One region of the Aquibium microcysteis genome, then DNA from elsewhere that is predicted to be linked to it. Evidence: predicted binding sites of a transcription regulator. Region 1 holds the regulator's gene; each other region holds the start of a gene.

What was found. The regulator PhoB, encoded in region 1, activates phosphate uptake and scavenging genes when phosphate is short. The targets are predictions, from matches to a motif close to TGTCATNNANCTGTCAT.
Positions count from the first base shown of each region.
Region 2: a site for PhoB is predicted at 1,305-1,321, ahead of IAI54_RS28015 (DUF465 domain-containing protein). Genes of this name have one in related genera too.
Region 3: a site for PhoB is predicted at 1,013-1,029, ahead of olsB (l-ornithine N(alpha)-acyltransferase). Genes of this name have one in related genera too.

Region 1 is NZ_CP061080.1:3,737,322-3,739,581, reverse strand. Features, by position in the region: gene phoU (phosphate signaling complex protein PhoU) at 1-588, shown strand, start outside; gene phoB (phosphate regulon transcriptional regulator PhoB) at 603-1,292, shown strand; gene IAI54_RS17385 (MbcA/ParS/Xre antitoxin family protein) at 1,366-1,752, shown strand; partial or broken gene IAI54_RS17380 (RES family NAD+ phosphorylase) at 1,749-2,260, shown strand, end outside.
Region 2 is NZ_CP061080.1:5,955,350-5,957,609, reverse strand. Features, by position in the region: gene IAI54_RS28025 (DMT family transporter) at 1-257, shown strand, start outside; gene IAI54_RS28020 (hydrogen peroxide-inducible genes activator) at 289-1,242, opposite strand; gene IAI54_RS28015 (DUF465 domain-containing protein) at 1,344-1,571, shown strand; gene smpB (SsrA-binding protein SmpB) at 1,661-2,140, opposite strand; gene dapA (4-hydroxy-tetrahydrodipicolinate synthase) at 2,166-2,260, opposite strand, start outside.
Region 3 is NZ_CP061080.1:4,821,207-4,823,466, forward strand. Features, by position in the region: gene olsB (l-ornithine N(alpha)-acyltransferase) at 74-907, opposite strand; gene IAI54_RS22720 (PAS domain-containing hybrid sensor histidine kinase/response regulator) at 1,059-2,260, opposite strand, start outside.

The DNA of each region.
Region 1 (2,260 bases):
TCGGACAATGCCCTGGCGCAGCGCGTCATATCCGACGATGCGATCATGGACGCCAAGCAGCGCGAGATCGACGAGCAGGCGATCACGCTGATCGCCCGGCGCCAGCCGATGGCGCAGGATCTGCGCGCCGTCGTCTCGGCCATCCGCATGGCGTCCGACCTCGAGCGCGTCGGCGATCTCGCCAAGAACATCGCCAAACGGGTCGGCGCGGTCGGCCAGTCGGCGACGCCCAAGCCGCTGTCGCACTCCATCGATGCGATGGCCGCGCTGGTGCACGACCAGGTCGGCGGCGTGGTCGCGCTCTATGCCGAGCGCCGCGCCGAGGCACTGCCGGCACTGCGCGCCGATGACGAGAAGATCGACATCCAGTACACGGCGATCTTCCGCGAACTCCTCACCTACATGATGGAGGATCCGCGCAACATCACCGCCTGCACGCATCTCCTGTTCTGCGCCAAGAACCTCGAGCGCATCGGCGACCACGTGACCAACATCGCCGAGAACGCCTATTATGTCATGACGGGCCGGCAGCTGCCGATGGCCCGCCCGCGCGTCGACGAGACGGCCGTCTCCGACGCCACGGCCTGAAGGACGAACGATAGATGATCGCCGCCAAGGTGATGGTCGTTGAGGACGAGGAGCCGCTCTGCGTCCTCCTGAAATACAATCTCGAAGCCGAGGGCTACCAGGTCGAGATCATCACGCGCGGCGACGAGGCCGAGATCCGGCTGCAGGAGAGCGTGCCCGACCTTTTGGTGCTCGACTGGATGGTGCCCGGCATCTCCGGCATCGAGCTGTGTCGGCGCCTGCGCGTGCGGCCGGAAACCGAGCGCCTGCCGATCATCATGCTGACGGCGCGCGGCGAGGAGAGCGACCGGGTCCGCGGCCTCTCGACCGGCGCGGACGACTATCTGGTCAAGCCCTTCTCGACGCCCGAGTTCGTCGCCCGCGTCCGCGCGCTGCTGCGCCGGGCCAAGCCCGAGGTGCTGTCCTCCGTGCTCAAGGTCGGCGACATCGTGCTCGACCGCGAGGCGCACCGGGTCTACCGGCGCAAGGCCGAGATCAAGCTCGGCCCGACCGAGTTCCGCCTGCTCGAGTTCCTGATGCAGCATCCCGGCCGCGTCTTCTCGCGCGGGCAACTGCTCGACAACGTCTGGGGCGAGACGATCTACATCGACGAGCGCACCGTCGACGTCCATGTCGGCCGCCTGCGCAAGGCCGTGAACAACGGCCGCATGCCCGACGTCATCCGCACCATCCGCGGCTCCGGCTACGCCATCCGCGAGGCGTGACGCGGGAGGTTCGCTTGGGGTCCAGTCGGTATTGCCCTATCTTCTGTCTCGTACGCAGGCAGGAGAGCAGGCAATGAATGTCATTTCAGTCTTGCCGCACGATGCGGCTCTGATAGCCCATGTCTCTGATGGGACCGGCCTTATCCTGGTCGATCGGATTACAGACAGTTTCGGGATGTCCAAGTCGCAGTTGGCGGAAACCGCTGGGATTGCGTCGGAATCCATCTTCAAGTCAGCCCGCAGTCGCTCGCGAAAGACGCAGTCCCGGCTTCGTGAGATGCTCGAAATCCTAGGACGCGTGGAAGAATGGTCCGGCGGACCCAAACAGGCCATGTCCTGGTACAGGGCACAGCCGATTCCCGCATTCGGTGGACGAACGGCTGAGTCTCTCGTCAAGGAAGGGCGCGCCACCGCGGTGCGCGAATACCTCGATCACGTCGCGCTCGGCGGCTTTGCGTGAGATTTCGCGGGGTCTGCTTCCGCGCCCATGATCCTCGCTGGTCGTTCAAGCCGATTTCCGGCGATGGGGCCGCGATCCGGGGTGGACGGTTCAATCCGCAAGGCGTGCCTGCCCTCTATCTGTCCCTCGAAATCGTTACCGCGATAAAAGAAGTCAGCCATGGGCTCGCGCGCCGGATCGATCCTCTGGTGCTTTGTTCCTATGACGTTGATTGCGACGGGATCGTCGATCTTCGCACCGACGAAGCGGCGTTCCAACGCCGTGTCGATCGACGACATGGCTTGCGGCTGGATGGAATTGACCACACGTGGTCGCCGTCCACCCTCATGGGCGATCTATGACCGTCTTTCGTTCGAAGGCGTGTCTGGCATTCTCGTTCCCAGTTTCGCCATCGGAGCCGATGGTCGCGATGCAGATCTGGTCCTCTGGAAATGGGGCCGCGCCCATCCCCATCGGGTCGACGTCTTCGATCCCAGCGGGCGGCTCCCGAAGAACCAGCTCTCCTGGG
Region 2 (2,260 bases), 2.2 Mb from region 1:
TGCTGCTGCTCGCCGCCTCCGGCTTCTTCCTCGTCTTCGGCCACTTCTTCATCTTCTCGGCCTATCGCGCGGCCGCGACCGCCACGGTGGCGCCGTTCTACTACGCCTTCACGGTCTGGGCGGTGATCTCGGGCTACACCGTGTTCGGCGAGCTGCCCAATGCGCTGGCCAGCGCCGGCATCCTGCTGGTGGCCGGCAGCGGGCTGGCGATCGTGCTGATGGACCGCCGCAGCCGACGGGTCGCCCCGACGGCGTGAGCGGGCGGCGGCGCTGGCGGATCGGCCGCCGTCAGCCTCCGGCGCGCGCGATCCGCATGGCGTCGAGCGGATCGCCGGTCAGGGCGAGTGCGCGGATGATGGCGTCGCTCTCGGCCGCCAGCTTCTCGAAGTGACGCAGGCGGCCGCTGTTCTCGCGCCAGAAGAAGCCGATCGTGCGCCGGCCGGACCAGCCCGTGAGCGGGACCAGCCGGACATCGGCCTCGCGCCTGAACTCGGAGCGGACGTAGAGTTCGGGAAACAGCGAGCAGCCCATGCCGATCGAGACCATCTGGCGGATCGCGTCGAGGCTGGTGCCTTCGTAGTCCTCGACGAAGACGGCGCCGGAGGCGGCAGCGAGGTCGCGCACGCTGTCGAACAGCCGATGGCCGCGGCCGAGCGTCAGCAGGCGTTCGCCGCGCAGATCCTCCACGCAGGCCGTGCCCGTGCCGTCCAGCCGGTGGCCGGCGGGGACGCCGAGGAAGATCCCCTCCTCGCACAGCGGGCGGAAGACGAGGCGCTCGGCGCGCGGGCCGGGGCCCAGCCCGCAATCGATGATCCCGTCGAGGACGTCGCGCTCGATCGATGTCGGCCGGTCCTCGCGGATGTAGAGCTGCAGGTCGGGATAGGTGCGGTGGATGGACGGCAGGAGGCTCGGCAGGAAGTACGGCCCGAAGGTCGGCGCGACGCCGAGGCGGATCAGCCCGCCGAGATTGGTTGCGCCCGCCCTCGCCTCCGTCACGATGTCGTCGAGCGAGGCCAGCACCGACCGCGCCGTGGCGACGACGCGGCGGCCGAGCGGCGTCGGCTCGACGGCTGCCGGAATGCGATCGAACAGCGTGGCGCCGAGCTGCTTCTCCAGCAATGCGACCTGGATCGAGAGCGTCGGCTGCGAGACGTGACAGCGGCGGGCCGCGCGGCCGAAATGGCGCTCGTCGTCGAGGGCGACGACATATTCGAGCTGGCGGTGCGTCGGGCGGAACGGCATTCCCGATATATCGGCTCTATCGAAGCCAATTCAACAATCAATTGGAACTATCGCTTCGGGATTCTCATCTCCCTGTCGTCACCACCACAGGAGGACAGGACATGGATACATTCGTGAAGGCTCTGGAACGGCGGCGCCAGGAGGTTCAGGCCAGGATCGACGCGGAGATGGCGCGGCCAAGGCCCGACGCCCTGAAGCTCCTGTCGCTGAAGAAGCTCAAGCTGCATTTCCGCGACCAGATCGAATTCATCCAGCGCACCGACCGCAACAAGGCGCCGGTGATGGTCGTGCGCCGCCGCGCGCCCTTTGCTGCCGCCCAGCGGGCCTGAGGCCTCGCCGGGAGCGCTGCGGCCGGTCAGCCCGGCTGCAGCGGGACGATGGCGAACGGCCGCGTGCGCAGCGCGCGGCCGAACACGCGTCAGCCCCGCTCCTTCAGCAGGCGGCCCTTCTCGCGCGACCAGTCGCGTTCCTTCTCGGACTGGCGCTTGTCGTGCAGCTTCTTGCCGCGGGCGACGCCGAGCAGGAGCTTGGCGCGGCCCTGGTCGTTGAAGTAGATCTTCAGCGGCACCATGGTCATGCCTTCGCGCTCGACCGACTGGGCGAGCCTGGCCATCTCGCGCTTGCTGACGAGGAGCTTCCGCCGGCGGCGGGGCTCGTGGTTGAAGCGGTTGGCCTGCAGATATTCCGGCAGATAGGAATTGATCAGCCAGATCTCGCCGCCCTCGCTGGAGGCGTAGCTTTCCTGGATGTTCGCCTGGCCCTGGCGCAGCGACTTCACCTCCGTGCCGTTGAGCACGAGGCCCGTCTCGATCGTGTCGAGAATCTCGTAGTTGAAGCGGGCCTTGCGGTTCTCGGCAACGGTGCGGTTGTTCGGATCGGCTTTTCTGACCTGGACCATGGCTGAAAGATGCGGTCTTTCCGCGTCAGTTCAAGAGGCCGGCGTGCTGCATGGCCGCGTCGATCTTCTCGGCGGTGGCCGCCTCGATGGTGACGAGCGGCGAGCGCACGACGTTTTCGA
Region 3 (2,260 bases), 1.1 Mb from region 1:
ACCTGGATCAACCGCCTGCACGGACGGGGTCCGGCGAGCCCGTCCTCTCGTCTCGCGTTTCCCCGAGACGGTGTCAGGCTGCGAAGCGCTCGGCGTCGGCGCCGTAGTAATTGATGTAGCGGTTGGCGATCCAGTCGGTGGACAGGATGACGAAGACGTCGGTCGTGCCGAAGTCATCATCGACCACACACCCGTCGCCGAAGCGCGCTCCGATGCGCAGGTAGCCCTTGATCAGCGGTGGCATGGCGGCGAGCGCGCGACGCACGTCCACTGCCTCGGCGGGCATCAGGTCCATCGGGCGGTAGCGGGATGCGACCGCCCGGACGTCCCATTCCGGTTCGGGGCGGAAATTGTGGGCCAGCAACGACAGTGCTTCGGCATGGGCAGCCGGCACCGTCCCGTGGAAGGAGGCGCAGCCGGTCATGACGTCGATGCCGTGGATGCGGCAATAGGCCCAGATGCCTTGCCAGAGCAGCTCGACCGTGCGCTTGGAGCGGTATTCGGGCAGCACGCAGGAGCGGCCGAGTTCGAGGAAGCGGCGGTCGGCATGTCGGGCCATCAGCGACTCGAGTTCGAACTCCTCGTCGGAGTAGAAGCCGCCGGCGGCCAGCGCGCTCTCCTGCCGCAGCAGCCGGTACGTACCGACGATCTGATGGTGCTCGGGGCCGGGGATCGTCGTGTCGAGGACGAGCAGATGGTCGCAGATGGCATCGAAGCGGTCTGCATCGCGCTGTTCCAGCGCATGGACGAAGTTTCGTTTGGCGCCGAGTTCGTCGTAGAAGACCCGGAAGCGGACCTTCTGGGCAGCGGCCACTTCGGAAGAGTTGCGGGCGAGACGCGCCTGGAGATTGCCGATCCGGCCGAGCGTGGCGCCCGCCTGGTGCGCCAACCCGCCGACCGCGGCCATCGGGGGGGCTGAGGCGGCACTCGTCGCTAGGGTCGATGCCTGCATAGTGATTCTCCCTCGTCGCCAGGCGTTCACGGCCGTCTACGAAGACCATGATACAATAGGATGACAGGGGGATGGCGGCAAGCGCGTGACGTTCACGCCGGATCGATCAGGCGGCGACCTGATGCTGCACGGCGTCCGCGAGCGCCTGCGGGTCGAGCGGCTTGGTCACGAAACCGGTGGCGCCGTGCGCCAGCACCGTGTGCCGCGTCGACTCCTGGCTGTCCGCCGACAGAACCATGATCGGTAACGTCGGCAGGCCCTTTTCCTCCTCGTGCTTGCGGATGAGGGCGATGGCGTCGAGACCGTCCATGACCGGCATGTGGAGGTCCATCAGCACGAGGTCCGGCCGTTCTTCGATCTTCGCGGCCTTCACGGCCTCGACGGCCGAACGTCCGTCCGGGACATGCTCCACCCTGTGACCCATCTTCTCCAGCACGGAGCGTGCGAGCAGCGCGTTGATCTCGTTGTCCTCGGCGATCAGGATCTTCAGTCCGCGCGGAGCCGGCCGGCGGCTCTGCTGTCGCTTTAGTCCGAGGCGGTGGACCACGGGCGACTGCGACAGTTCGAGCCGGCCGTCGGTCAGGATCCGCATCATGGTGGCGCCCCGCACGGGCCGGGCCAGGAACGAAGGGTACCCGGCATTGCGGAACTGGAACAGGCGGCCTCGGTCGGTGGGCGCGATCAGGATGACCGACTGGAACGGTCTGCGGCATGCTGCGCGCAGCATCGTCAATGTCGCACCGTCGGGGCTCTCGATGGCGGCGTCGATCAGGACTGTCTCGAAAGTGGCGCGCGGTTCCGCCATCGACCGCTCCGCGTCCGCCGCGCTGCGTGCCATGCTGGCGATGCCGCCGTGCGAACGGATGGTGAGCGCCATGGCCTCGGCTTCCACGGCGTTTTCCGAAACGATCAGCACCGATCGGCCGCGAAGGGCGAAATAGCGGTCGGTGTCGGGCAGGGGGTGTTTCGCAAGCGGCATCTCGAAGACGAAGTCCGATCCCCGGCCGACCTCGCTCTCGACGATGATGCGCCCGCCCATCGCGTCGACGATACGCTTCGATATGGCGAGCCCCAGTCCCGCACCGCCGTGCCGGCGCGTCGAAGTCCCGTCCGCCTGCTCGAACTCGCGGAAGATGCGCCCGATATCGGCGCGCGACAGGCCCGGCCCGCTGTCGCAGACCGAGAAGCGCAACGTCGGCGCCTCGTCCTCCCGCCCGGCGCTGACCCGAACCAGGACACCCCCTTCTTCGGTGAACTTCACGGCGTTGCCGACGAGATTGAGCATCACCTGCCGCAGCCGTCCCGGAT